Blastopirellula sediminis: one gene and its partner. The protein of the gene in region 1 binds, or shares a complex with, the protein of each later gene. Links are inferred from orthologs where the notes say so. Each region holds a gene or a part of one and is shown on either strand. Other genes may lie near its edges. The genes, in order: smc and LOC68_RS14650.

What was found.
Region 2: the proteins of smc (region 1) and LOC68_RS14650 are in contact, whole or in part, in a crystal structure (PDB 3ZGX), measured with the Bacillus subtilis proteins. The link is inferred for Blastopirellula sediminis from one-to-one orthologs.

What each region holds. Positions count from the first base shown.
Region 1 is NZ_JAJKFT010000004.1:1,159,795-1,175,239, forward strand. Bases 5,410-9,542 are described here. They hold smc (chromosome segregation protein SMC), read left to right. Parts: upstream 5,410-5,712; coding sequence 5,713-9,342; downstream 9,343-9,542. Other genes in these bases: LOC68_RS08465 (flagellar basal body P-ring protein FlgI), read left to right, coding at 5,410-5,593. Outside these bases: mch (methenyltetrahydromethanopterin cyclohydrolase), read right to left, coding at 1-429; metal-dependent transcriptional regulator, read left to right, coding at 568-1,230; DinB family protein, read right to left, coding at 1,248-1,757; DnaJ C-terminal domain-containing protein, read left to right, coding at 2,101-3,051; rnpA (ribonuclease P protein component), read left to right, coding at 3,056-3,433; membrane protein insertion efficiency factor YidD, read left to right, coding at 3,430-3,678; more of flagellar basal body P-ring protein FlgI, read left to right, coding at 3,806-5,409; helix-turn-helix domain-containing protein, read left to right, coding at 10,081-10,653; cyclic pyranopterin monophosphate synthase MoaC, read left to right, coding at 10,892-11,404; polyprenyl synthetase family protein, read left to right, coding at 11,444-12,460; transcriptional regulator NrdR, read right to left, coding at 12,650-13,126; PH domain-containing protein, read left to right, coding at 13,370-13,906; efflux transporter outer membrane subunit, read left to right, coding at 14,127-15,445. UniProt on the Bacillus subtilis protein: Required for chromosome condensation and partitioning.
Region 2 is NZ_JAJKFT010000010.1:745,376-759,578, reverse strand. The notes cover bases 5,534-8,424. They hold LOC68_RS14650 (segregation and condensation protein A), read right to left. Parts: upstream 7,437-8,424; coding sequence 6,630-7,436; downstream 5,534-6,629. Other genes in these bases: LOC68_RS14645 (pentapeptide repeat-containing protein), read left to right, coding at 7,710-8,384; LOC68_RS14655 (DUF1559 family PulG-like putative transporter), read right to left, coding at 5,534-6,139. In the rest of the region: type I polyketide synthase, read right to left, coding at 1-1,149; acyl carrier protein, read right to left, coding at 1,308-1,577; 4'-phosphopantetheinyl transferase family protein, read right to left, coding at 1,609-2,382; tRNA 2-thiouridine(34) synthase MnmA, read left to right, coding at 2,634-3,746; DUF1559 domain-containing protein, read right to left, coding at 3,837-4,817; hypothetical protein, read right to left, coding at 4,895-5,083; more of DUF1559 family PulG-like putative transporter, read right to left, coding at 5,162-5,533; pentapeptide repeat-containing protein, read left to right, coding at 8,859-9,491; ribosome biogenesis GTPase Der, read left to right, coding at 9,994-11,424; GrpB family protein, read right to left, coding at 11,421-11,972; response regulator, read right to left, coding at 11,977-12,396; sensor histidine kinase, read right to left, coding at 12,413-13,891; hypothetical protein, read right to left, coding at 14,166-14,203. UniProt on the Bacillus subtilis protein: Participates in chromosomal partition during cell division. May act via the formation of a condensin-like complex containing Smc and ScpB that pull DNA away from mid-cell into both cell halves.

The DNA of each region.
Region 1 (15,445 bases):
CGGCGGAAGCTGCGCCGTCTCTAGTACTCCGACCGCGACGTCGGCCGACTCCGCAAGTCCCAGTTCGGCAATCAGCGGCTCTTTGCCAGCGAGCGCTCGCATTGGACCGGAAGCCATCGCGAAGAACTCGCCGTGCAACACCTTCCAGCCGGCATATTGCGAACCCATGCAAGCGACGACCGGCTGATCCGTCTTCACATGCACGTCGAGAGGTACGCCGGCGAGACTTCCCAGCGTGAACTTGACTTCCCCTAATCCGGAAAGGCAAACCTCGGCCAACTTCAGTCCGGCGGATTGTCCGCCGGCCGCTCCGATTCCCAGGTCGAGAATCTGCGTCCCGCACGGGCTTTCGTGGACGATGGCCTGATATTGCTCGGGCTGGTCGATGATCGCCTGAGCGGCGGCCCATGCTCGTTGGTTAAGGTTCAAAAGGGGGCTCCGTAGATGAAATTGCTTACCCATGTTGTTTCAGCAAAACGGGTTACTTGCAAGTCCGGCGCGGCGGGTCGATTGTTCCGGCGGCCTGCTCTTCGTAGAATTGGCGGTCGCTACTGACAGGAGAGTTGAGTGCAAAATCTGACGATAGAGAATTACGTAAAAGCGATTTACCAGGTCTGCGCCCGCGGAGACAAAGAAGCGGCGTCGACCGGCGAGTTGGCGGTCGCGCTCTCGGTGTCGCCGGGGACGGTGACCAGCATGCTGAAGACGCTCAGCGAAGCGGGGCTGGCCGAGTACATGAAGTACGAAGGGGTCAGTCTGACGCCGGCCGGGCGAACGCTCGCGCTTCGCGTGCTTCGTCGGCATCGCTTGATTGAAGTCTTTTTGGTTCGGACGCTCGATCTGACGTGGGACGAAGTCCACGAAGAAGCGGAGCACATGGAACATGCCGTCAGCGATCTATTAATCGATCGGATCGACGAGTATCTCGGTCATCCCGAAACCGATCCGCACGGCGATCCAATCCCACGGGCCGACGGCAGCATGGTCAACATCGACACCAAGAAGCTGACCAAGTGGGAACCGTCGCAGCCGTTTCGGTTGATTCGGGTGATGGATCAGACTTCCGACTTCTTGCGTTATCTGACCGAAGAGTCGCTCGCGCCGGGCTGCGAAGGAAAGATTGTCTCGTTCCGCGCCGAAGCTGGCGTGATCACGATTGAAGTCGAAGGACGTCAGACGACGCTTGGATTGGACGCAGCAGAGAAACTGTTGGTCTCGGCCCTGACGTGACGACGGCACCCGTTAATTTACGTCTGCGGTTGCGGGGCGTTGATCGGTTCGTGACCGAGGGAGCGGCGCACGACGGACAACTGCCCGGTGTGCATCCCTTCGTGCCAGACCGCCGTTTCGAAGACCGCGCCGACGTCGTTTAAGAAGTCAGGCGATCCGGCCGGCGCCGCGGCCGACATCCCTTCTTCCGTGATTTCGTCGAAGGCGGCCATCAATGCGGCGCGACGCTGACGCAAATAAGCGAGCACTTCTTCCGCCGCCGGGTATTGGTCAGGATCAGCGACCGGATGCGAACCGACGCCGAAGAGCAACTGATACTCGTCTCGCGGCTCCGCCTTGTCGGGGGCGATTTGGCTGAGGAAGAAGTTGTCCATCAGCGCCAAGTGTCCGGCGATCCAAAGAGCGTGATTCGTCTGATGACAGACCTGCTGCGTCCATTCTTCTGGAGTGTGGAAGTCTTGCAGCAAGCGTTCGGTGAACTCGCGGGCCGCGATCAGTCGTTTGCGTAGTCGCTCTTTCGGAGTCATTCGCTGATCCTGTCAAAGTTGTCGGCGGGAAGGGGAACTTCCCGTCCTCTGTGATGCCGCGCAGCATCGTGAGAAACCGTTCGACTTGGTCATCCTGAAAGTTGGTAAGTGACGGGACGCATGGCGCCCCCAACTGATAGGAGAGCGAACGATCGCGGCAAGACGGCCTATAGGGCGCAAATAGTCGGAATACCAATAAACGAAATTCTAGGGATCGCCGTGGCGATGGGACAAGCGTCTTGATTGATCGAACGCCAGAGGCCTACAATACTTGCTGTCGATTTTTGCACTACGTAACGGATTTTACCGCAACGGTTTAGGGCCTTTAGCCCGCCTGACCTCCATGCCTGAAGACTTCTACAAAACCTTAGGCGTTTCGCGGGGAGCGACTTCTGACGAGATTCAGAAGGCGTACCGCAAGCTCGCCAAGAAATACCATCCGGACGTCAATCCTGACGACAAAAAGGCGCAAGAACGCTTCAAAGAGATCCAAAACGCCTACGACGTTTTGGGGGATGCGGAAAAGCGGACCAAGTACGATCAGTTCGGCCATGGCTTCGAGCAGATGGGCGCCGGCCCCCAAGGCGGAGCATGGCGACATGCTGGCGGCGGCGGTGGAGCGCAAGAGTTCGACTTTAGCGACCTCTTTGGTGGCGGCGGAGGAGGAGGAGGGGGAGACGCCGGCGGTTTCTCCGACATCTTCCGGCAATTTACCGGCGGAGGAGGGCGGCGTGCCCGTTCGGCCCCGATGCGCGGCGCCGATCTTCACCACGAAGTAACGGTTCCATTTCGGACCGCGGTTGAAGGGGGGGAAGTGATGCTGAGCGTTCGGCGCGGCAACAGCGTCGAAACGATCTCGGCCCAGATTCCCGCTGGCATCGAAGATGGCAAGAAGATCCGTCTCCGCGGCCAGGGAGAACCCGGCCCAAACGGCGGACCGGCCGGCGATATCCTGATCAACGTCCATATCGACTCGCATCGCTGCTTCGTCCGCAACGGCAAGAATCTGGAAGTCAAAGTGCCGATCACGCTCGAAGAAGCGGCGCTCGGCGGCAAGATCGACGTTCCGACTCCGCACGGCACGATCACGCTGACCATTCCGCCGAATTCCTCGAGCGGCAAACGTCTTCGTATTCGGGGCCAAGGGGTCAAGCAGAAGTCGAGCGAGCCGGGTGACCTGTACGCCGAATTGCAGATCAAAATGCCGGCCGAACTGGATGAAAAGGGGCAAGAGCTCGTTCGCCAACTCGGCAAGCTCTACACCGAAAGCCCGCGCAAAGACCTTGCCTGGTGAGTGGATGAATAACCAGGAGGATCGCGGGTTCGGCAAAGAAAAACGCCTGCTCCGCAGCGCTCAGTTTGACCAGGTCTTCGCCGGCAAGTGCTCGGCCGCCGACGGTATTCTGATCGTCTATGTCGCCGAAAATGAGGGGCTAGGGCCCCGAATCGGCCTGGTCGTTTCGAAGAAGGCAGGCAACGCCGTTCGCCGCAATCGGTGGAAGCGGCGTCTCCGCGAAGCGTTTCGGATCCAGCAATCTCGCCTGCCGGAAAACTGCGATCTGGTTGTGATTCCGCGGGCCGCAGTCGAACCGCCGTTCGAGCGCCTTTGCCGTAGCCTGGTCGAAACGGCGCGTCGTGCTCGCAAGAAGCTGCGCCAGCGAGGCTCGGAAGGATGAACTTGCTCGAAATCTTGCTGCAGGCCCTCGATGGGCTGCTAGCGGAGACGATGATCTTTGCGGTGCGGCTTTACCAATTCTTTTTGAGCCCGATCTTCGGGCGGCAGTGCATTTACCAGCCTACCTGTAGTCACTACTTTATCGGCGCCGTCAAAAAGTATGGGCCGATCAGCGGACTGCTGCGGGGAGCGTGGCGAATCTGCCGCTGCAATCCGTTCTGTCAGGGCGGTTACGATCCTCCGTAAAACGTTTCGTAAATCGGCCTTGACCGTGCTATCAGATTAAAATAGCCTTCGCCCCGAAACTTCGACCTCAATGCGCCGCAAGGATTCGCGGCGCGAGAAGCCACGTCGACACGGAGCGTCGCACGCTATGACTACTCGGGCACTTCAATCTCGTTCACGTACCGCCGCCGTTTTGCTGGTCGCCGGCGGCTTGCTGGTTTCGCCTGGGTGCGTCTCGTGGTTTCATGACGAGGAACCGCCGGCCATCGTCGACACTTCGCCCGCCGAGTGGGAACTATCGCGGGTTGTCGGCGATTTGACCGTTCCGGTTGGTCTAGAACCGGCGAAGATCCAAGCGGTTTCGATGGTGGTCGGTCTCGACAACACCGGTAGCGATCCCCCGCCGTCGCCGCTGCAAGAATCGCTGATCAACGAGATGCGGATTCGCAAAATCGCGAATCCCAATACCGAACTCGCGTCGCCGCGCACGTCGCTGGTGATCGCCGAAGCGTACATTCCGCCAGGTGCTCGAGCCGGCGACCGCGTTGATATCCGCGTGCTGACGCCGCGCGACTCGGAAACGACCAGTCTGGTCGGCGGCTGGATGTTGGAAGCGGCCCTGTCGGAATCGGCCGTTCTCGAAGGTCGCTTGCGTAAAGGGGAAACCTTCGTTCGCGGCCATGGCGCCATTCTCACGGACAACGTCCGCCAAGGTCAGGACGATGCTGAATTGCTCCTGAAACGGGGCGTGATTCTCGGCGGCGGCATCCTGAAGAAGGATCGTCCGATTGGGCTGGCGATGGGCGCCAGCGACGTTTCGATCCAGGCCAGCGCTCGCGTCGGCCAGGCGATCAATGGCCGCTTTTTCAGCTATCAAAACGGGGGCGGCAAGACCGGCGTCGCCAATCCGCTGGACGACAAAAAGATCGAACTGCGAGTTCATCCGAAATACTACGAAAACGTTCCCCGCTTTCTCCGCGTCGTCCGCTACATCCCGATCGGCGACACGACTGAAGAACGCTTGCAACGGATTACCAACGCCGAAGCGGAGATGCTGATCCCGGAAACGGCCGAAGCGGGCGCTATGAAGCTCGAAGCGCTCGGCAAAGATTCGCTCGATTCGCTGAAGAAGGGGCTCGTCTCGAAGAGCCCACTGGTTCGCTTCTGTGCGGCGGAATCGCTCGCCTATCTGGATGATCCGGCGGCGATTCCGACGTTGACCGAAGCGGCTCGCAGCCAAAGCGAGTTCCGCCATCGGGCGTTTCTCGCCTTCGGCACGCTCGACGATCTGTCGGTGATCGACGAACTGGAAGGACTGCTCCACTGCGAAAGCGTCGAAGCTCGCTACGGCGCGTTTGACACGCTGCTCAAAAAGACCGGCAAGGCGCCGATCGTCCGCGGCGTCGACATGAAGGGGCGATTCGTCTTCCATTCGATCCGCACCAACTCGCCGCCGCTGATTCACTTCCGCATGACTGAACGCTCGGAAGTGGTCGTCTTTGGCGATCAAATTCCGGTCCGGACCGACGCCGTCTTGCTAATGCCGAAGGGGTTGACCATCACCGGCACGACCGATGGCAAGCTGAAGGTGACCCGCGTGGTCGCCGGCCGCGAGAATCAGGCGTTCGTCTGCGAGCCGATCGTGGGCGAGCTGATCAAGGGAATCGTCGACGCCGAAGGGGACTATCCGGAGGTGATGAAGGCGATTTACAGCCTGAAGCAGCAGGGCGCCATCGACGCCAAGGTCGAAGCCGATTCGCTCGCCAGTAACGATCGCGTCTATTATCTCGATCGGGAGGAGATTGACGATTCGGCAGAATGGGCTGCGGATGAGTCGGAAACGGAAGCGGTTGAAGAGGATACGGCGGAGGCCGACTCAGAAGAAATTGCTTCCAGCGAGAAATCGGACGAGAAAAGTTGGTGGCGGTTTTGGTAAACTAAGAGACTCCGCGTACGTATAGTACGGGGAAACTCATTAACTACCATAGATGGCTGCCCGCGCTTGCGCGGTAGGCTGCCGGTTTACCTTTACCTCCCCCGCAATCGTCTGTTTCTATGCTGAAGGCGCTCGAACTTGTCGGTTTCAAGAGCTTCGCCGACAAAACGCGGTTCGAGTTTCCCCCCGGCATTACGGTGGTGGTTGGGCCCAATGGTTCCGGTAAGTCGAATATCGTCGACGCCATCAAGTGGGCTTTAGGCGAACAAAGCGCAAAAAGTCTCCGCGGCAAAGAGATGGCGGACGTCATCTTCAAAGGTGCCGCCTCGGGTGCCCGCAAGCCGGCCAATTCGGCCGAAGCGACGATCGTCTTCGACAATAGTGAAGGCCAGCTCTCGATCGACTCGCCTGAGGTCCATGTTTCCCGCCGCGTTTACCGCAGCGGCGAAGCCGAATACCTGATCAATCGCCATCCCTGCCGTTTGCGCGACGTCCGCGATCTGTGCAGCGGAACCGGCGTCGGCGCCGACGCCTACGCGATCATCGAGCAAGGGAAGGTCGACACGCTGCTGCAAGCGTCGTCGAAAGATCGCCGCGCGATCTTTGAAGAAGCGGCCGGGATCAGCCGGTTCAAATCGAAAAAGCTGGAAACGCAGCGGCGGCTCGAGCGAGTTGAGCAGAACCTGCTCCGCTTGGCCGATATCGTCGACGAAGTGGGCGGTCGTTTGAAAAGCGTCCGCGCTCAGGCCGGCAAGGCGCAGCGTTACCGGGAATATAGTCAACGTCTGCAAGATTTGCGGGTTAGCGTCGGCCTCGTCGATTGGCGAGCCCTCACCGCACGGCTCGAAGAATACGAAGTCGAGCTGTCGCAACTTCGCGAAGAAGCGGCCTCGCTGACGCAAGCAGTGAAAGCGTCGGAAGAGCGGAGCGCAGCGCTGGAGACCGAAGCGCGGGCTCTGACTGACGGCATGGCCCAGGCCGAAGGGGATCTTTCCCGCGCCGAACAGCGGGTTGCCACGCTTTCCGCCGCCTCCAACATGCAATATCGCCAGTTGCATGAGCTGACCCGCGACATCGCCAGCCGGCGTGAACGGGTTTCGCGGCTCAAATCGGCCGAAGCCTCGCTGACGATCGACGTCAAATCAATCCGCGGTTTGCTCGACGCGGCACGCTTGCAGTACGAAACGGTCGTTGAAGAACTCCATAGCGTCGAAGAAACGGCCGCCGACCTGGAGGCTGGCGTCGAACAACTTCGCAAAGACCGGGAAGAGCGTCGCCAGCGGCACGTCGAACTGCTGAAGGAAGCTTCGAGCCTGGAAAACTCGATCGGCGCCATCGAAGCCGAAGTCGCCGCCGCTCAGCGCCGGTTGAGCGAAGTGGCCGAGCAATACAGCGAGATCTGCGCCGCGATCGCCGCCCAGCAAAGCGAGCTGGAGGCCTTTGAAGAAGAAGGCGCCCGGGTCGCGATCGACCTGGAGAAGAAGCAGGAGCGGCTCGATCAGACGCAAGATCGTTTGTCGCGGCAGCGTGACGACCTGCGAACGCGGCAAGACGCGCTCACTACCCTTTCTCATCGTCGTGCGGCGATTCACGAGCGAGCCAAGGTCCTCGACGAGCTGGAAAAGCGGTACGAAGGGCTCAACGCCGGCGTGAAGGAAGTGCTGTCACGCGCTCGGGACGAAAAGGAATATCACTTCCGCTCGGTCGCCGGCCTGGTCGCCGACGTCTTTCAGGTCGACGTCCAAATCGCCACCCTGATCGAAATCGCCCTCGGCGACGCCGCCCATTACGTGGTGCTGCGCGACGCCGCGCTGGTCGACGCTATCGAAAATGGCCGCGTTCATTTTCCGGGACGCGTCGGCTTGATCGAGCTGGAAAGCTGTCTTCCCCGCGTTGGCGAAGATGACGAAGAGCAGCTAGCAGAAGATGGCGACGTTCGCGGGCGAGCCGATCGCTTTGTCGAGACGGCCGAAGAATTCGCTCCGCTGGTCAGCCAACTGTTGGGTGACGCCTGGATTGTGACCGATCTGGCGGCCGCTCGTCGTTTGCATCGGCAATACCCGCGTCGCCGCTTTGTGGCGGAGACAGGGGAAATGCTCGAAGCGGACGGCCGAATCTACGTCGGTCCACGAGCCAACGCCTCTGGCATCATTTCGCGACGTAGCGAACTGCGCTCGCTTCGCGATCAGCTGGCCGATTTGGACGAGGAAATTGAAACAGGCCGCGGCGAAATCACCGCGCTGCAACACGAAATCGCCGAAGCGGACGACGAACTGCGCAGCGCCATCGACGAACATCGTCAGGCGACCCTCGCCCAGTCGGAGCATCGCGCTCGTCTGGCCGCAGTGCAGCAGCAGCTCGAACATCTGGCCCGCGATCAACATCGAAGCGGCCAAGAGCAGGAATCGATCCGCCGGCAGATTGAGGATGGGGACTCGCGACTTCAGTCGGTGCGTCACTCCTTGGCCGAAAAACAGCGGGAAACGGCCAATTTGGAGCGAGCGGCCGACGACGACCACGCCAAGGCGGCGATGCTCGAGAGCGAACGAGCCCAGGTCGGGCAGCAAGCGACCAGCTTGAAAATCGAGCTCGCCAAAAGCGAGCAGCAGGTCACTTCGCTCGGGCAGCAAGCGAAACAGACCGAACAGGCCTTGGCCGAGAAATCGCAGGCGATCGCGGAAAACCGAGATCGTCTGACCGGCGAGCAAAAACAGTATTCGACCCTGGAGCGGGAAATCCTCTCCGCCAACGGCGAATTGGCCCATTTGTACCTGATTCGCGAACAGCGTTATCGCGAAGTCCACTCGGGCCGCGTCCGTCGCCGCGCGATTGAAACGCAGCGAGCCGAAATCACCGCCGATTCGCAACGGATGCGGCGCGAGATGGAAGGAATCGCCGAGCGAATGCATCGCAAAGAGCTGGCTGGCGGCGATCTGCGACATGAACGAGGAACGCTAGCGGCTCGTTTGCTCGAAGATTACGGCATCGAAATCAACAAGTATGCCGACAAAGAGGATCTTGAGCCGATCGAGGATCGCCAGGCGGTCGACGAAGAGATCGCCGACCTGCGCCGCAAAGTGACCAACATCGGCGCCGTAAACGTCGACGCGCTGCAGGAATTGGACGAGTTGGAGCAGCGTTACGCCCATCTGTCCGGTCAGCTGAACGATTTAACCGAAGCGAAGCAGTCGCTCGAAAAGATCATTCACAAGATCAACGCCGACAGTCGCCGGCTGTTTGAAGAGACGCTGACGACGGTGCGGGATAACTTCCGCCAGCTCTTCCGCAAGGTGTTCGGCGGCGGCTCGGCCGACATCATCCTCGAAGAGGGAGTCGACGTCCTGGAGGCCGGGGTCGACATCGTGGCGACTCCGCCAGGTAAGAACACGCTCCACATCTCGCTGCTGAGCGGCGGTGAGCGCGCGCTGACGGCAGTGACGCTGCTGCTAGCGATATTCCAGTTCCGCCCGAGTCCTTTCTGTATTTTGGACGAAGTGGACGGTCCGCTCGATGAAGCGAACATTGGACGCTTCGTCGACGTCTTAAGAGGGTTCCTCGACTGGACGCGGTTTGTGATCGTCACGCACTCCAAGGCGACGATGGCTGCGGCCTCGACGTTGTATGGGGTGACGATGCAAGAGTCGGGCGTGTCGAAGCGGGTCTCGGTGCAGTTCGACGACGTCAGCGAAGACGGCCAGATTTCGCAGGCCGCCGTCGACCGAGATGGCGGTGACGCGCAGGTTGCGTGACCGTATAACCCGCGTAATCGCTACCATCCGCACGACTCGCTCTATCTTCCGCGCCTATAATTTAAGTATTAGCGAAGAAATCGTTGGCGGGGGCATGCCTAGGGCTGTCCATTCTAACCCGGCTAATGAGAACGACTTGCATCGGCCCAATTCGATCGGATTCGGATGGCGACGGTCGCTCCGTAAGGCACGATTTTGCTTGTTGGCAGCATCTATCCGGAAAGATGCTAAAGAAAAGCCCCCGATTGATTCGAAATTAAGCTTCGGAAGGTTTGTTCTGTCGAGTCACGTCACCTAAACGCGGCTCAAAGACAAACCGGCAAGGGGGGTACATCTCAATCAGGGCGTAAGCCGCATCGTTTCGCAAACGGACGGGATGCGAAACGAGGTGGAGGTACGTCTTCTCTGAGGGGATCCCTTATGCCGCCACCTCGCCGAATCATTGGATTCGAAGCGACGCGAAGGCGATGGGAAAAGATTTCTCACCCTCTTCGCTGAGATTCGCTTTCAGTGGTTTAGAGACTTGAGGCGCGGAGTCAGAAGGAACTGAACACGAGCCACAGAGCGATGCATTTTTATCAGCCCTAACCCAGATGTTTGCGAACGCCGGACAAGTCCCACTGTCGACGCGAGGGAAGAAGCGTCAAGGCGATTAGCGAGCAAGGGCTGGACGCGTGTTTCCGATTTACGGGAACGCGGTGGAGGTCAACTCAACTAGAGAGTAACGGAGAGCCTGAGATGAAGGTCTTCACAACAGGACAGGTCGCGAAGATCTGTAAAGTGGCCCCGCGCACGGTAAGCAAGTGGTTCGATTCGGGCCGTCTTAAAGGTTACCGGATTCCGGGATCGCAAGATCGCCGAATTCCGCGGGAATATCTGATTAAGTTCTTGAAAGAGCACGGGATGCCCTTGGGCGACCTGGAAGACGAAGCCATGGCCAAGTGCCTGATCGTCGCTCAAGATCAAGTCTTGGTCGAAAATCTGCGTCGTGAATTGCCGCCCGAAAAGTCGTTCAAGGTCGCTGTGGCCGCGAGCGGTTTTGAAGCCGGTATTCAAGCCGAAGGTTTCCACCCGGACTGCATCATCGTCGACTTTTCAATCGGTCGCGTCGAAGCGTTGCAGATTTGCCAAAATCTGCGTCGCAACATCGACTTCGCCGAAACGATCCTCATCGCCCTGCTGCCGGATGACGGCAACCCGATGAGCTTCGATCGCTCGACGATCAATGAAACCTTTAAGAAGCCGTTCGACGCCGCTTTGCTGGCCGAGCGCCTTCGCACGCTGATTGGCGCCAAGAAAGAATTGGTCTAGTCAGTAATCGATATAGAATCGCCGATTCGCATTACGCCGCGGACAGACCCCCGCGGCGTTTTTTTTTGCGCTCGCCCCAATCTTTCCCACCTCCGGCCAAAAGTGCGGTTATCTACGGGCCCCGCTTACGGTTGGAAAGCTGGGGACCCGCAATGGTTTATGGTCAAAAGGCCTCTTTTCAAGGTCGGTTGGCAGGGTACCATGGTGGGTTGTCCTAAGTTCAACCCAGACAGCGGATATGGCCGGCGAACTGACCCATTTCGACGACTCCGGCGCCAGCCGAATGGTCGACGTCAGCGCCAAGCCGACGACGGTCAGAACGGCCAAAGCCGAAGCTTCCGTCGTTATGGCGGCGGCGACGGCGGCGAGGATCGCCCAACGCGATCTCGGCAAAGGGGACGTCCTGGAAGTCGCTCGCTTGGCCGGCATCATGGCGGCCAAGCGGACCGGCGAGTGGATCCCGCTTTGCCATCCGATTCCGCTGGAAGGGGTGACGATTGACTTTCGCTTTGTCGATGCGACGACCCTGGTGATCGAAGCGTCGACGCGAACCACCGGCAAGACCGGCGTCGAGATGGAAGCGCTTACCGCCGCTTCCGCCGCCGCTCTCACCGTGTACGACATGTGTAAATCGATCGATCGAGAGATGGAGATTCGCGCGGTTCGACTGTTGGAAAAGACAGGCGGGCGCTCGGGTCACTTTGTCCGATCTGCCGATGGCGACCAAGCGGACTCCGCATCATCGCGGTAACGCCGATTTTTCGACTGACAGTTTTAGGGCGATTTTGTTGTGAGCCAAGCAGCCAACGGCGTACCCCGCTCTTTACCCGCTGACGCCCAGTTTCTTTCCTCGGCGTACGGCGGCATCGCGCACGAAATGGCGGCGGTCGAAAAGATCCTGACCCGCGAGATGAGCTCGCGCTACGAAGCGGTCAACGAAGTCGTTTCGTACGGCTGCATGCTCGGCGGCAAACGGATGCGTCCCGCGCTATTGCTGTTGGCGGCCAAAGCCTGCGGCAACGTGACCGACGCCCACTACACGCTCGGCGCCGTGATCGAGATGATTCACACTGCGACGCTCGTCCATGACGACGTCCTCGATGAAGCCGATCAGCGCCGTCATTTGGCGACCGTCAACTCGCGCTGGAACAACGAGACCAGCGTCCTGCTCGGCGACTTCCTCTTTTCGCACGCGTTCTACCTGGCGACCACTTTGCCGACCACTTGCGCCGCTCGCATGATCGGTCGTTCGACCAACGTCGTCTGCGAAGGGGAACTGCGCCAGATCGCCAGTCGCCAGGCGTTTGAAACGAGCGAAGAGGAATACCTCGAAATCATCGACGCCAAAACGGCGGAGCTCTGCGCTTGTGCTTGTGAACTCGGCGCTCGCTACGCGGAAGCGAGCGAAGAGCAAGTCGCCGCGCTCGAGAAGTTCGGCCGTGATCTGGGCGTCGCATTCCAGATCGCTGACGATCTGCTCGACGTCGAAGGAAACGAAGTCGAAACCGGCAAGTCGCTCGGCACTGATCTCGAAAAGCAAAAGCCGACGCTGCCGTTGATCTACGCCCTGCAATACTTCCAGGGTGACGAACGGGAACAAGTTCTCGCGATCGTCGAAGGCCCGGCCGAACGCCGCGGCATCGATCTCAAGCCTTGGCTCGCCCAGTGCGACGCTCTGGGATATGCTCGCCGCCGCGCCAACGAATACGTCCAATCGGCGATCGACGCTCTCGCGGTTCTCCCGCCGTCCGAAGCCCGGACGACGCTGGAACAATTGGCCAGCTTCGTCACAGCTCGCTCGTGCTAAACGCACAACACTAGCCCGCAGCGCAAGCAAGGGAATGTGTTGGGCGATTCTAGGAACGGCGGAACCTGGCGTTCGAACGAAATAGGATTCGTCGTATGAGCTTCAACACTAGCCATTTGCTTGCGCACGCATTCCCTCGCTTGCGCTGCGGGCTAGTGGAAGAAGAGTGATCGCGAAGTCATCTAGCGCTTACTGCGGCGTATTCGGATTACGCGGCGTGTTCAGCATCGGCTGCAGCTCATCCACGAAGTCGTGAACGTCTTTGAACTCGCGATAGACGCTCGCGAAGCGGACGTAGGCGACCTGGTCGATCTTCTGCAGATGACGCATCACCAGTTCGCCGATGTAGTGGCTTTCGACTTCCCCTTCGCACTCGGCATAGATGTCGCTTTCGACGCCGGAGACGATGCTCTCAATTTGCGATTCGCTGATCGGGCGTTTCCAGCAAGCCAGGGCCAACCCTTTTTTGATCTTTTCGGGCTGAAAAGGCTCGCGGACGTTATCCTTTTTGATAATCTTGATCGACATTTCCTCGACCCGCTCGTACGTCGTATAGCGACGTTTGCAGCCCAGGCACTCGCGGCGGCGACGGATCGAGAACCCGTCCTGACTAGCGCGCGAGTCGATCACTTTGTCGTTATCCGTACGGCAAAATGGGCATCGCATGCTAAATGATTCCGCGAGGGGGGAAGAAGCCCGATCAACGAGCGATTTCCTCAATATACACAAACGGGCCCGTTTGCGTGCGAAAAATCGGCCCGTTTCCTGCCCCCAAAGGTCAGGGGAAGGGATGCGTGCCGCCCCTATTTTGAACCGCTATAATGGCCCACTGGAGGCGGCCAAGATTTCGCCGGCTGGAACGAATAAATAGACGAAATTCACCGTACGTCGCAGCAACAAGGTTACCCCATGGATAAAGATGACTTCGCTGACAAGATGAAGCCTCGCGATGACAGTCGCCGTGACGACCCGGAAGAAAAGCTGTGGTCGGGCGATTATTCGGCCAAAGATATGTATGGCTCCTGGATTATCGCGGCCGTGCTATCGATCACGGCGCTGGTCGTCTCCGGCATCTTTTTCTTTCCGGCGATCCTGCCGGTGATCGGCGTCGTGGCGCTGGTTTGGATCATCCTCCTCTTCCGGTTGATGTGGCGAAAGTGGAGCGTCCATTACGAGTTGACGACGCAGCGGTTCGTCCATGAAAAGGGAATTCTCAGCCGGACCACCGACCGGATCGAAGTGATCGACATCGATGACGTCACATTCACGCAAAGCATCTTTGATCGTATGTTCGGCGTCGGGACGATTTCGATTACGTCGAGCGATCGCACCCATCCCTCGTTAGTGCTGGATGGAATCGAAGACGTCCGCCGGGTCGCCGAGATGATCGACAGCGCGCGTCGAAAAGAACGGATTCGCCGTGGAATTCACATCGAATCGATCTAGTTTGTAAGTCAGCTTACGCAATCCGAAGAGTCGCCGGGTTTAACCGTTGTAAGCGGTGCTATCGGCGACTTTTCCGTTTCCATCCACCTTGCCGGGCCCTTAAAGAACTTTCATCCGGACTTTTCGGAATCGTCGATACGTCAAGCAGTATCGGAATGCCAGGAAAATGCGTTCCGATGATTAGCTTGCGAATTAGTCGACGCCCGGGGGCGGATGAACCGTGACGTGGAAACGAATCTTCTCGACGCAGCGACTGCTGGCGATTGCGTTTTTGGCGGCCGCATTGACGAGCACCGGCTGTCTCGTTGGGCCTGACCATTGTGATCCCGGCGCCCCGTTCTTGCCTCATTGGAGCCGTCCTCTTCCCGACGGAGTCAGTGACGCGCCGAACGATTCGGTCGCCTGGTGGACCAAGTTCAACGACCCGGTCCTCTCGGAAATGATGGTTAGGACCGCGCAGTCGAACTTGACCCTCGGTCAGGCCTACGAGCGGATCGCCCAAGCCCGCGCACGTCGTGCGATCGCGCGCGGCGGATTGTTTCCTGACTACTACATGGACGCCAGTTACTCGCGGGTCAAGTCAAGCGGCAACGGTAGCCCGTTCGGTTTGACGTTCAATACGCCGGCGTTTAACTACTGGAGCGCCTCGCTGGTCGACGCGTCGTGGGAAATCGACGTCTTCGGCGGCGTCCGACGTAACTTGCAAGCGGCCAACGCCGACATTGACGTCGCGATCGAAGATCACAACGCGGTCCTCGTTTCGCTGCAAGGGGAAGTTGGCGCCAACTACGTGCAAGCTCGTACCCTGCAGCATCGCATCTTGATCGCCCAACGCAACGTGCAGTTGCAGCGTCAATCGTTGCAGATCGCCGAAACGAAGTTGGAGGCGGGTACGGTCAGCAAACTCGACGTTTATCAAGCTCGCTCCAACTTGTACTCCACCGAATCGAACATTCCGACGCTGCGTCAGAACCTCGATCTCTCCTATAACCGCTTGGCCGTGCTCCAGGGAATGCCGCCGCAAGACTTGACCAACGAAGTGATGGGAGCGCGTCAGCTCTTCAAGATTCCGGACCATATTGCGGTGGGGCTGCCGATCGATTTGATCCGCCAACGTCCCGACATTCGTTCGGCGGAACGCCAGCTGGCCGCCCAGTCGGCTCGCATCGGCGTCGCGACCTCCGATCTGTTTCCGAAGTTTACTTTGACCGGCACCTTTGGCGTCAACGCGACCCATATCAACCAGTGGTTCACCACCGAGAGTATCGCGTACAACTTTGGTCCGACCGCTCGCTGGAACGTGTTGAGCTTTGGTCGCGTCTGGGGCGACATCGAGTTCCAACGGGCTCGCTGGCGCGAATTGGTATACGCCTACCAGCAAACGGTGTTGGACGCTTCGGAAGAAGTGGAGAACGCGCTCATCTCGTATCGCTTCACGCAGGTCCGTGCTGAAGAGCTTCGCAAAGCGGTTGAAGCGGCTCAAGGCGCCTCGCAGATTTCCGAAGTGCAGTACGAAGGGGGTATCATCCCGTTCCAAAC
Region 2 (14,203 bases), on another replicon or contig:
GTTCAGCTCGCTGAAGTTCAGATGCGGCGGGATCTTCTCGTGCGAGAGGGCGAGGATGCACTTCACCAGACCAGCGACGCCGGCGGCCGATTCCAAGTGGCCAATGTTCGTTTTGACCGACGCGATCCGGAGCGGCTTTTCGGCAGGGCGATCGACGGCCAGGACGCTCTTCAGCGAACGGACTTCGATCGGATCGCCGAGCGAAGTGCCGGTACCGTGCGCTTCGATGTACTCGACGTCATGCGGATTGAGGTGCGCATCGGCGAGCGCCGCGCGCAGGACGTCTTGCTGCGACGGACCATTGGGAGCAGTCAGCCCGTTGGTGAGACCGTCTTGATTGACGGCCGAACCGCGGACGACGGCCAGGATGCGATCTCCGTCGCGTTCGGCGTCTTCCAACCGTTTCAGCACGACCATGCCGCATCCTTCGCCCCGGACGTAGCCGTCCGCTTTGGCGTCGAACGTCTTGCAGCGTCCGTCAGGCGACATCATCCGCGCTTGCGAGAAGGTGATCGTCCCTTCCGGCGTCAGGATCATGTTGACGCCGCCGGCGAGGGCGAGATTCGACTCGCCGCTCTGCAGACTTTGGCAAGCCAGGTGAACCGCGACCAGCGAAGAGCTGCACGCGGTGTCGATCGCGACGCTCGGGCCGCGGAAGTTGAAGACGTAGCTCAGTCGGTTGGCGGCGATCGAGAGGCTGGTCCCGGTCGCGCTGTAGGCGTTCAGAGATTCGAGCCCGCGGAACATCAGTCGGGCGTAGTCGCTGTTGCTGATGCCAACGTAGACGCCGGTCGGCGAGTCGGCGAGGCTATCGACCGGGATGCCGGCGTTTTCGAGCGCTTCCCACGCTACTTCCAACAGCAGGCGTTGCTGCGGATCCATCTTTTCGGCTTCGCGGCCAGAGATCCCAAAGAAGGCGGGATCGAAGTCGGCGACGTCGTCCAGAAAGCCGCCCCAGCGGGTGCTGGTTTTGCCAGGTGTGGCCGGCTCGCTGCTGTAGAGCGCGTCGACGTCCCAGCGATCGGCCGGCGTCTGACGAATCGCGTCGACGCCGCCGGCGAGGAGCTCCCAATAGGCGGCCGGATCGGCGGCGCCGGGGAAACGACAACCGACGCCCACCACGGCGATCGGCGAGTGAGGTAGATGCATCGCGGTTATCAATCTACGTCGTGGCTTGGGAATGACGGCCGTGTAGGGGCTCGTCCGGAAGGGGATCGGACTGGCGAGCGGCGCAAGCCTTGACGATTATTGTAGCGATATTGCGCCTTTTAACCTGCGCCGCTTGCATCCGTGCCCATCAGCGGCGTTTATCGCCGATCGGCCAGGTATTCCGAGAATTCTTCGATCGTCGGATAGTCGTAGACGACGGTCGGGTCGATGCGGCGTCCGAGCCATTGTTCCAGGTCGCCGGTCATACCGATCGCCGCCGCCGAATCGAGCGCAAACGATTCGAACGGAGCCGTTACGTCGATCGACTGGGGCGCCGTATCCAGCTCGCGGGCAAGATAGGCGACCATCCACTCTTGGATTTCTTCCGCCGTGGCAGAAGCGCCAGCGGCCGATTTGTCGCTTGTCATGTAGGTCCTCTCACGTCGTTACGTAATGGATTTATCCTACACGTTGGGCCCGGAAGCGACCACCGACCCACGCCTGAGCGGCAATTTCGTCCGGAATCGAGCCAGAGACCGAAATCGCCCCCACATACCCCTCAGCCGGGCAGAATTCGGTGATGGAAGCGCCCATTTCTTCGGGAGAACGATCGCCATGGTCGATCACGCGTCGTGCAGGAGGCGCAACCAGGTCGATTTCCAACTTTTCCAGAGGACGGCGAATTCCGACCCCAAAGGTCTTCAAATACGCTTCTTTGTGCGTCCAGTACCGCAGGAACTGACGATTCTGCTCGGCTGACGGCAAGCGGAGCACTTCTGGGCGTTCGCACGGAGCCAGGCAGCGATCGATCATCCGGGGAAGGCCGCGAATTTCGCGGACCTGTTCGATATCGACGCCGACTTCGCCGATGGTTGAAACGGCCAGCACCGCCAGATCGCCGGAGTGGCTGACGTTGAACCAGAGCGAATCTTGGTGTTCGACGAGCGGCTTGCCGTATTTTCCGGCCGTCAGCGAGAGCTGAGTCGCGGGCAATTGCAGGTACTCGGCCAGGATCTGGCGGACAGCGCCGCGGCAGATGATGTAGCGCTCGGTCTGAGCTTCCAACAGAAAGCCGTCCGCTTTTTCACGCTCCGCGGCCGATAGCATTGCGCGCAGCTGGGCGACCTGCGACTTGCCGGCTCGAAGCGGGATACTCCATAGATGGAGCGCCTCGGCGGACATGCCGGTCAAAGGTGCGAGGCGCGAGCCACGGGCTTCCGGGAGTCGTATCATGTTTGGTTGTGGGTTAAGTGTCGTGGCTTGGCTTGTCCGAGCAGCGGCAAAACAGGGGGGTGGCCGCCAGGTGAGGATTGCGCTCTTCAAGAGAGATCGGACAAAGAACAATCTCGACGGGAGGGTTATCGGCTGACTGTGATCGGCCGCATTATTCGGAATAGCCTGTATAATTCAAAGGTTTGATCATAAAAGGCCTCTAGACTGGCGGTGTAGGCGGTCTGCGGCAATTTCGTAAGGTTTGACGTCGGATGGCGCGAGTTGTTCTAGCCATGTCGGGGGGCGTTGATAGCAGCGTCGCCGCACACCTTCTCCTAGAAGAGGGGCATGAGGTTATCGGCGTGTTTATGCGTCATGGAGAACAGTCTCCGATTGCTAGCTGTCAGATCGACGGCCAGTCGGCGCTGCCGATCTTGAACGATCGTCCCGACCACAAGCAGGGTTGCTGCAGTGCTAGCGATGCGGCGGATGCACGCCGCGTCGCCGACAACCTGGGCATCCCATTTTACGCGCTCAACCTGCAACGTGAATTTGGACGGATCATCGACTACTTCGTCGAAGAGTATGTCGCCGGGCGAACGCCGAACCCCTGCGTAATGTGCAACAACTGGATAAAGTTCGGCAAACTGTTCGACTACGCCGACAGCGTCGGCGCCGAGTACGTCGCTACAGGGCACTATGCCCGCTTATTGACCGATCAGCCGGGCGACTTGCCGCGTCTGGTTCGGGGCGTCGATCCCGGCAAGGATCAGACTTACGTCCTGTTTGGCATCGAGCGCGAATATCTGCGGCGAATGTTGTTGCCGGTTGGACATTTTGAAAAGTCGCGGATTCGTGAGCTGGCGGGGCAAATCGGCATGCGGGTCGCCGACAAGAAGGACAGTCAGGAGATCTGCTTCGTCACCTCCGGCAAGCATGACGAATTCATCAAAGCTCGCCGCTCCGATCTGCAAACGGCTGGCGAGATCGTTACGACCAGCGGCGAAGTGGTCGGTACGCATGACGGGATCGAGAAGTACACGATCGGCCAGCGCAAAGGTTTGGGTGTGGCAATGGGCGAACCACGGTTCGTCGTCCGGATCGAAGCCGATACCAACCGCGTGGTGATTGGTGAAAAAGAAGAGCTTGGCCGGCTTGAGCTGACCGCTCGCGATTGCAATTGGCTGGTCGACTTGCCGGAAGGCCCTGTCCGCTGCCGCGCCCAGATTCGCTACAACAGCGACGACGCGCCGGCGACGGTCGAGCGACTTCCGGAAGGACGGATCGCGGTCATCTTTGACGAGCCGCGCCGCGGAGTAGCGCCCGGACAAGCGGTCGTATGCTATGACGGCGATCAGGTGCTCGGAGGCGGTTGGATCGAGTGACGCACTCCCCTGCTCTGCATGAAAAAAGACTCGCCTAAGAGGCGAGTCTTTTGTTTTTTTGGCGTTGGAATTGCAACTTCAAACAATCGCTTAGTCCCACGAGATCGTCTGCTTGTCGTCCGATAGGCAAGCGTTTTGGAAGGTCGTGCCGTCGATCGTGTAGGCGATGAACCGGACCGAGCCATCGGCCAGAACCGCGTTGAGACCGGCGCTGTGGGACGAACCGAAGTAGGGATGCCATTCGCCATAGAGGCCGAGGTCGAGGCCCGCTTTGCCGAACTGCCAGCTGTTGTTGGGATTCGGAGCGTCGCGATCGCTGATCGGCGGGAGTGCGGTGACGTTTTTCGACGAGTCGACGTGACTGCCAAAGCGAACGTTGTCTTCGTCCCAACCGGCGTTGTTCCAGCGTTCGTTGTCTCCACCTTCGATGCCATGAGCGTCAGGGTGGAGCGCCTTCTCCGCGAACATGATGGTGTTCGACGATCCGTCACGGATTCGTTCGACCGTTAATTCTCCCTTGGTGTTGTTGCGGTGACGCATGACGCCATGTTCGCCCAGGTTGCTCGAGTTGCGAATGCTTCCCTGCGACCGTTCGCCGGCGTTGGCGGCATAGTCGCAGCGGTAGGTCAGGCCCGACCCATAAGCTTCCGGAGCGCGACGCGTGGGGCAGAAGAACCCTGCCACGAAGTTTTGCGCAACAATGTCTTGCGTGCCGGTCGGATTGTTGTAATCGCCCAGCTCATACAGGTTTTGCTGTTCGATGAACGGCAGCAAGTGGAAGCTCCAGTTCCAACCTTCGACCGTCAGCGCGTTGCAGCACGCGGTGGTCGAGTCGGTCAGCTGGCCGTCTCGCGCGCCCCAAACCAGGCGACCATAGGTCGCTTGGAAGTTGTGCGCGGCCAGGCCGAGCTGTTTCAGGTTGTTGCTGCATTGGGTGCGACGCGCCGATTCGCGAGCTTGCTGCACGGCCGGCAGCAATAGGCCGATCAGAACGCCGATGATGGCGATCACGACCAGCAACTCAACCAGAGTAAAGCCCGACGCGCGGCGCGGGTTACGTTTGCTAATCATAGGGGGAAGACCTCTGTAGGTAGGAATGAAAGGAAAGATCTCACGCTGGCCGCCCGAAATCGGCGGCGCAAAGCGAGTTATTTCTTTTTGGCCGGCTTGTAGGAATCGCTGGCCGCGCGTTCTGCGTCTTCAACCGCCGCGTCTTCCGCTTTGATCTTTTCCTGCAGTTCCTGCGTCAGCTCCGGAGGATTGGAAGCGGACGAACCGCCGCAACCGAGCGCCAACGTGAGGACGGAGAAGAGGAGTGCGAAGCGTAAAATAGCCATCTTGGTATCGCCTTGTTGAATTGGAGTTTGTTTTGAGATGCAAATAGACCGCGCAGTTCTGAGAATCAGTCGACTCGCTTAGTCGAGTTGCAGGACTTCGCCGTCGTCGGAATGACAGGCGCGACGGAACATTTCGCCGTCGATGTTGAACGCGATGAAGCGAACCGAACCGTCAGCGAACGCCGCGTTCATCCCCGCGGTGTGCGAAGCGCCGAAATAGGGATGCCACTTGGTGTAGAGACCCAAGCCAAGCGCCGGCTTGAGATGGAAGTTCCACGTGCCCGAACGATCGGCGTACGGAGCGAAGTCGTCGGAGATCGGCGTCAGCGGAACGACGTTGCCGCTGCTGTCGCGGTGGCTGCCGTAGCGGATGTTGTCTTCGTCCCAGCCGGCGTTGTTCCAGCGTTCGTTGTCGCCCCCTTCGCTGCCGTGCGAGTCGGCGTTCAGCGCCTTTTCGGCGAACATGATCGTGTTGGACGAACCGTCTCGGATCTTTTCAATCGTCAGTTTTTTGTTGGTCGCCAGGTTGCGAATCACGCCGTGTTCGCCAACGCTCCCCGGAGCTCGAAGATCTCCTTGCGTCCGTTCGCCGGCGTTTCCAGCGTAGTCGCAGCGATAGTAGAGTCCGCTGCCGTAGCCTTTCGGAGCGCGACGCGAAGGGCAGTAGTAAGCGGGAACGCCCGACGCGGCGACGACGTTCAGCGCACCGGAGGGATTGCTGTAGTCGGCCAACTCATAGATGTTCTGCTGTTCCATGAACGGCGTCAGGTGAAACGACCAGTTCCAACCTTCGACGGTCGACGAGCTGCAGCAAGAGTCGATCGGATCGGTCAGCGAGCCGTCGCGGCCGCCGAAAACGATGTAGCCGTAAGTGTCTTGAAAGTTGTGGGTCGCCAGCGCGACTTGTTTCAAGTTGTTGGTGCACTGCATGCGGCGAGCCGCTTCGCGAGCTTGCTGCACGGCCGGCAGCAACAATGCGATCAACACGCCGATGATCGCAATGACGACGAGGAGTTCGACCAGGGTAAACCCGGCGCTTTGTTGGGAACGCTTCATGAATTGGACGCCTCTTTAAAAGTCCCTGAAACCGCGATGTTCAACGTCAGCGCGACGTTGATTTCGCTTAGCGTGCTAATCAGTCGTGCTGTAAAGCGGACCAAGGTAGCAACCGCTGGCGGTGGGCAAGAGGCTTCTTAACGTCGAATTCATTGAAGAATTCGTGAAGACTTTTGGAGCCGTCGTTTTCTAAAAGGCAAATACATCAATGGCTAATGGCGCAATTTTTGTGAGTGATAGTCAGCCGCTAGTATAGGGTCTGTGTTGTCCATTTCTGTATTGCCAGGAAGCGCCGAAGCTGGCCGTTAAACTCGCCGCAGTACGACGCGAAATCACCGTGGAAATCCGAAGGAAAAATAATCTCGCTTTTGCGCATGAATCCGGCACGTTTGCGCAGGGGAATCGACAAGAGGTAGGGAAAGCCCATTTTTGAGTCGGCGCGTACCTTCAGCGCGCTATCAAAAGCGGAGCGACGTCAGCGCGATGTCGGCTAAGCGTTCTCAGGTGGGTCGGACGGGGGTTCTTGCTCCGCCGCTGAAGAGGAGTAGTCGTCGACGTCGGTCAGCGTGAATTCGGTGCTGAAACCGTCGCCGGCTGAGAGATAGATCTCGCCGTGCGGCTCAGGCTGCTGCGCAACGACGTGGCAGTGTCGGACCAGTTCGAGGACCGCCAGGAAGAGACCAATGATCACTACCTTGTGCACGGCGCCTTCGAACATCGAGGTGAACGAGACCTTTTCTTCGTCGACGATTCGCTGATGGATCCGCTGCATGTAGACGCGGATCGGCGTGTCGTCGTAAACGATGTTGGTCGGCTGGACCGTTTTGCTGTCGCGGACGATGCGCGTCAACGCACTGACCAGGTCCCATAGCTCCACCTCGTGAATCGGCTGTTGCGCGGGATCGATCCGTCGCGGCGGCAAATCGTCGGAGAGTCGCGAAAAGCGGCGGTTCCACGCCCGCCCTTGATCGTCGAGCAGTCCGGCCGCGTCTTTAAACCGTTTGTATTCCAAAAGGCGTTCGACCAGTTGCTCGCGCGGGTCGTCGATCAGCTCTTCGTCCGCTTCGACGCCGGGGAGGAGCAGCTTCGATTTGATCTCGACCAGGGTGCTCGCCATTTCGAGAAAGTCGGCCGCCGCGTCGACGTCCATCTGCTGCAGGATGTCGAGATACAGGACGTACTGCTCGGTGATCATCGCGATCGGGATGTCGCGAATGTCGATTTCATGTTTGCGCACCAGGTAAAGTAGCAGGTCGAGCGGACCGCGATAAACGTCGATGTCGACCTTGAATTTCATGCGGATTCTTTCGTACCGAGAGCGAACTGGTGACGCGAAAACGACGCCAAAACTTCATCAAAAACTAAAGCAGAAACTCTAGGGCGTGGCCAGAGCTCTCTCTATATTCGGATTTACCCAACCTCTGCGGTAGATGGATACGGTCCGATTTTGGCTGGAATGTCGCGACCACTCGCCTGCGGCATGCGCCTCGACCGCCTCTTTTCCCCTATTTGGCTGGAAAAGGGGAGATCGATTCGGCTTACTTTTTTCTTGGTAGGCGCCGATAACGCTATGCCCATCGAAATTCGACATCGGGAAACCGGCGAGCCGCTGTTCCAAGTAGCGGCCGATACGTTACGGGGGGCGAATTTGTCGAGCAAGGCGCTCGCCTACGCCGACCTGGCTGGCGCCGATCTGCGCGGCGCCAATCTCGACATCGCCGACTTGCGGCATGCCGACCTGCGCGGGGCTCGACTCGAGTCGGCCAGTTTGCAAAACGCCAGCCTGGCCGACGCCAATTTGGATGGGTGCGAAGGAGGAGGCGCCGACTTCTCGAACGCCCAGGCGCATCGCGCGTCGTTCGTCGAAGCGACGCTAACCCGCAGTTCGTTTCGATACGCCGACCTGACCGCGGCGAAACTAACCCAAGCGTCGATGTCCGATTGCGATCTCAGCATGGCGACGCTGCGCGGCGACTTCTGTTCGGCGAAGATGAATCGCTGCGACATGCGCTCCTCCGATTTGACCGGCGCGGCGCTGCGGCGAACGAGCTTGCGCAACGCGCAACTCGACGGCGCGATCATGATGGGCGCCGATCTTACGAGCGCAAATCTTGATGGTGCGAAACTAGTGGGTGCGAAGCTTACCGGCGCAATTCTCAAAGGTACTTTGCTCGATGGCGCGATGCAGGAAATGCAAAGTCGACCAAGCAAGCCAAAGGGCCCATGGTGGAAAGTTTGGAAGTAAAGTTTCCACCCAGTTGAGCGACGATACTTCGCATCTTACCGAATCTGCACCAAGAAAGTTGCAATTTTTCTCTTGGGGCGTAACTACTGCTTTTCTAGAATCATAAGTAACTGGTCAGATCTTTTACCCGCATGCAATTGGGGAAGACGGCCTTACCTTCGCATCGCTTTAAGGGCGATTGCTTGGTGACGTCACCCCAATCGACCAGGAACAGAAACGCCATGGAATGAGGCGACAGAGGCCGACGGCGTAATAGAGATGAGCGCAGCAGAGAAGTAGGCGCAGAGACTAGCAAGGCATTATTGCGAAGCGTTTTCCGCAGACTTGCCGCAGGGGTACATTCCTCCTCGGGCCGTCGCCGAATTTTTCGTACCGCTTGGCGGAAGCGATACCTGTTCGGCTTGGCGGTGTTTGGTCATCGGAAAGCGCGGTTGTCGTATCTCTAAACTTCTAGAAAGCGGGCAACGGGCTATTATGATTCAAATCAAGCATCGGGAATCAGGCGACATTCTTTTTGAAATGGACGCCGATTGCCTCCAGGGGCAAAAACTGGTTGGCAAGAATTTGAAAGGGGCCGACCTTTCCAATCGCGTCCTCCGCGACTGCGTTTTTGACAGCGACAGTATGAACGGCTGTAATTTCGCCGGGTCCGACTTGGAAGGAGCTTCCTTTATCGGCGCTTCGGCGCAAGACGCCGATTTTACCGGGGCGAATCTGCAAAAGACCAACTTTACCGACACCCTATTGCAGCGCTCGAACTTCACCGGCGCCAACATGACCAACGCCAACATGCGTTACGCCAAGCTGGAAGGGGGCAATCTCTCTTCGGCGCGGCTGGTCGAAGCCGACCTCAGCATGTGCGACCTGCGGTGTGACCTGTCGTCCGCCAATCTAACGCGAGCCGACCTCCGCGGCGCGATCATGGTTGGCGCCAACCTGAGCAACGCCAAAATCGACGACGCCGACTTCACCGACGCCGACATGCATGACGCCAACATGAGCGGCACGCTGATCGAGCGAGCGAAGAACGCCTGTACGAAGCACAAGAAGTTCCAACCGATCCCGAAGTCGAAGGCGAAACGTCCGTGGTGGAAGGTCTGGGCCTAAGCCGGCTTCGCAGCACGAAACCTTGACGACTCGATTTCCCCGCTTGCGCACGGTGGGGAGTCGAGTGATCGCTTGAAGATCTCGCTGAGAAGCTTTTAGCATCTTCGCGACAACCGAATAGCGAGTCGCGGCGTTGGGAGTTCCAGTTGGTGGACGCGGTCGCGTCTTCCGCCGCTTCTGATCGTTTGATTGTCGAATTCTCTGACGACCGAAAGGCGCCTTCAATTTGGAATCGGCTCTTCGCCGCCTCCTTAGCCGCAAAATGGGGGTATGGGGCTCCGTTTCGCCCTTTTCCAGACCCCGCTTTCCGGCAATCCCCGCAGAACGGCAGTTTCCGATCGGTTGCGGCTGGGGCGCCGTGCTTTCCCGACCGTCTTCGTCTACACTGGGTGTTTACTTAGGCGCCGCTCTGACCGGGGGGGATGAGTTCGAGGGGAATCAGGAAGGTTTCCGTCGGAATCTTGCGGGGCGCGCCGCTGGCATTTGAGTCTGTAGAAATCCCATGAGTTTGCCGCAAGTCGTCATCGTTGGTCGCCCTAATGTGGGGAAGTCGAGCCTGTTTAATTGGCTCGCTGGTCGGCGTTTGGCGATCGTTGACAACGTGGCCGGGGTCACCCGCGACCGCATGACCTATCTGATGCAGTGGCGCGATCGCTACTTCGAAATCGTCGACACCGGCGGGATCGGGATTAACGACGTCGACGACCTGACCGACGAAATCGAACAACAGATCAACATCGCGATCGACTCGGCCGATTTGATTTTGTTTGTGGTCGATACTCGTGACGGGATTCTGCCGCTCGATCAGGAAGTCGCCCAACGTTTGCGGCACGTCAACAAGCCGATCGTGCTGGTCGCCAACAAGACCGACGAATCGCACATGGACCATGACGCCGACCAGTTCTATCAACTGGGGCGGGGAATGTTGGTCCCGGTCAGCACGCTGCAGAACCGAAACAAAGATGACCTGCTGAACGTCATCGCCGATCGTTTGCCCGACGCCGAAGAGGGAGAAGCTTCCAGCGGCGAACCGGAGATGAAGATCGCCGTCGTCGGCCGTCGCAATGTCGGCAAGAGCACTTTCGTCAACACGTTGGCCCGCGCCGAACGAATGATCGTCAGCGAAGTGGCCGGCACGACCCGCGACAGCGTCGACATCCGCTTTGAGCTCGACGGCAAGTCGTTCACCGCGATCGATACGCCTGGCTTGCGTCGCCGCGTCAGCGTGAAGACCGATATCGACTTCTACAGCACCCATCGCGCTGAGCGAAGCATTCGCCGGGCCGACGTGGTGCTGATGTTCTTCGACGCGTCGCAGCAGATCAGCAAGGTCGACAAGCAGCTGGTCGCTTACATCGCTGAGAACTACAAGCCGGTCGTTTTCGTCGTCAACAAGTGGGATCTCTACCACGACAAGATGCCGACCGATCGCTGGGCGACCTACCTGCACGACACCTTCCGCAACATTCCGTACGCGCCGGTTGCGTTCATCACCGGTCAGACCGGCAAGAACGTCAAAGCGCTGCTCAACCACGCGCAGATGCTGTACAAGCAGTCGCGCGAACGCATCTCGACCGGCGAATTGAATCGCATCATTCGCTTCGCTCTCGAAAAGTCGCCGCCGCCGCTCTACAAGCTGCGTCGCCCGAAGATCTACTTCGCCACGCAGATCGGCGCTCAGCCGCCGACGATCGTGTTGAAGTGCAACTCGCCGAAGGCGTTCAGCGACGGCTATCGCCGTTATCTGCTTTCGATGCTTCGCGATCACGTCAGCTTTAGCGAAGTGCCGATCAAGCTCTATCTGCATCGCCGCCAGGAAGCCGACTTCAAAGGTGGAGACGGCGAAGGGGGCGAGGGTTCGATCAGTCCGCATGACGGCGATCTGGCGGACGGATCGGAAAGCGACATGCTGAACGAGTTGAACGACGACTAGTTCGTCGCGTCGCCGGCCGCTGAGAGAACGCTTTCGATCACTTCGGTCTTCGCGGCGGCGTACTGGTTCATATCGTCCCACGAGCGCTGGGCGAGTTCCCGTTTGACGCGTTCATAACGAATGCGATCTTCTGCACACTGACGCAGTCGATCGCGAAAAGCCAGGTTGCGGTCAATCTCGACGCAGCCGGTCGAATAGACGTGGATGTGAACGTCCCTCTCGGGCGTGCGAAGCATCCGATGCTGATGCCAATCGGGCTCGCGAACGCGCAGCTGATAGCCGACTTGTTCTAAGTGAGACAGATAGCTCGACTCGTCGGCCGAGTTGGCGACGACCAGCAGAATGTCGATGATCGGCTTGGCTGCGAGATCAGGAACCGACGTCGAGCCGATATGCTCGATTTGCATCGCCGCGCCCTGAATTGCGGCTTGGATCTGGCGGCTGTGAGCGGCGAACGTTTCTGGCCAATCCGGTTGGTAGTCGACGATCTGAATCTCGCGCCGTTCGACGCCGCCGATCAGGCCGGTTTCAAGATTCGGATCGAACATCGCATCACGTCGCCAGGCAATAGCGATCAATCGCTTGCTGCAGTTGATCCTTGGTGATCGGTTTGACGATGTAGTCTTTGACGAACGGGAACTTCATGGCGTTCAGTTTGTCTTCGGCGAAATCGGACGACGAGTACATCACGACGACCATGAAGTTGTACTCCTTGCCGAACTTCTCTTGCATCGACTCCAAAACTTCGTGGCCGTTCATCCGCGGCATGTTGATGTCGAGCAAGATCAGAACCGGCGGCGGGAAGTCGCCGAAATCGGTAGCGCGCCGTTGTTCGTCGATGATCGCGTCGAAGAAGTGATCGCCTGCTTCGAATTCGATCACCTTGGCGTCCATCTCCAAATACTTGGCGACGCGCTGTACGAGGTAACGATCGACATCGCTATCGTCTACCACGGCAATCGTAACGGTCATCTCGGCTCCTGCTTCTCTATCGATTTGCGAGACGGTTATTCTGCGGTAAGACGACCGAGAATATCGTTTTTCCTTTGGCGGACTCGAAAGTAATCGTGCCGCCTAGCTGGGTAATGTACTTTTTCGCGAGCGCGAGCCCAATCCCGCTGCCGGCTTTGTCGTCGTCGGAAAAACGCTGGAATAGTTTGAAAACGCGATTGTGGAATTCGGCGGGAATGCCAACGCCGTTGTCGGCCACCGACAAGCAGAATTGATCGTCGGCGGTCCATGTTTTGATCCGTACCAGACGGTTCTTTTGCGCCGGGTCTTGATACTTGATCGCGTTGGAGAGGAGGTTTTCGAGCGTTACGTCAAAGCGGACCGGAATGCTGTAAACCGGTTCGGCATGCTGAAAGTCGGTTTCGACGTCGACTCCTTCGTGCTTGAGCGCCGACCAGATCGTTTGGAATCGCTGCTCGACGTCGACCTCTTCCCAGTTAATCGAAACGAGGTCCGATTTCGCCAGCGACAGGACCACTTCGATCCGCGCGGCCAGGCGTTCGGCGAGCGCTTTCGCTTTTGGAATGTTGAGCTTCACTTCCTCGAAGTCGCCTAGCTCCAGATCGCTTTCGCAAACGTGCAACAAGCCGGCGATCGAAGCGAGAGGCGCTTTCAGATCATGCGACGCACTGTAGGCGAATTGATTGAGCTCTTCGTTCAGCCGCTCCAGTTGGATCGCCTTCTGAGCGATGTCATGCTCTTTCGACTTGCGGTCGGTGATGTCGATGATGGTGGCCATCGTCGACTTCCCTTCCATTTCCTCGACCGGCGTCAGACCGATTTCGATCGGAAATTCGGTCCCATCTTTTCGTACGCCAAACAGGTCGCGTCCGGCGCCCATGTTCCGGGCGTAGCGATCGTTGTTGTAGCTGTTGCGATAGACCGCATGTTTGCGGCGGAAACGCTCCGGCACTAGCATTTCGATCGGCTGTCCCATCATCTCTTCGTGCTTGTAGCCGAACAGCTGGCAGGCCTTGTTGTTCACCAGTTCGATTGCGCCCGCTTCGCTTACCTGGATCATGGCGCTGGCAGCGGCGTTGAGCGCCCGGAGGATCATCGCCTCGTTTTTCTTCCGCTCGCGAATGTCGAGGACTGAGACGATCACCATGACGTCGTCGTCGACTTGGACCGGATCGAGGCCGATTTCGACCGGAATCATCACGCCGTCTTTGCGAGCGCCATGCAAGTCGCGACCGGTCCCCATGCGACGGCTGGTTGGGACCTCGAAGAAGGCGTTACGCAGGTCCGAATGGTAGGGGCGGACGTGCGTGGGAACGAGAACTTCGACCGATTGTCCGTGGAGTTCGCCGGTCGAGTAACCAAAGAGTTGATCGAGACGCCGATTGCTGCGCAGAATCTTCCCGGCTGACGAAACCAGCATGATCGCGATCGGACAGATCTCGATATCAATCGTGAAGTCGTCGGTAGAACCGACCGACCCGGTCATTTTCGCCATCTTACGTTTTGCCCCATGTCGTCAAAGCGTTCCTGTCGCCTTGCAGGGGTCGCTTGAATGCGGCGTATGGCGACCCCTCTGACATTCGTTCGTATTGTGGCCGCTTTCCCAGGGCGAAACAACATTCTCGTTCGACGCGCACCCAATTTGGCGAATATTCGTCCAGCGAAACATACCCGTCAACTATCAAGACGCAAGCCGGCTCGCGCTTGAATGCGAGACGCCGCATGATACCGAGTTGGTAAATTCGTCAACGTCGCTATCCAGCGCTGTCTTAGCGCCCTGCCGGCGTCATTACCATTTCGACCGGCG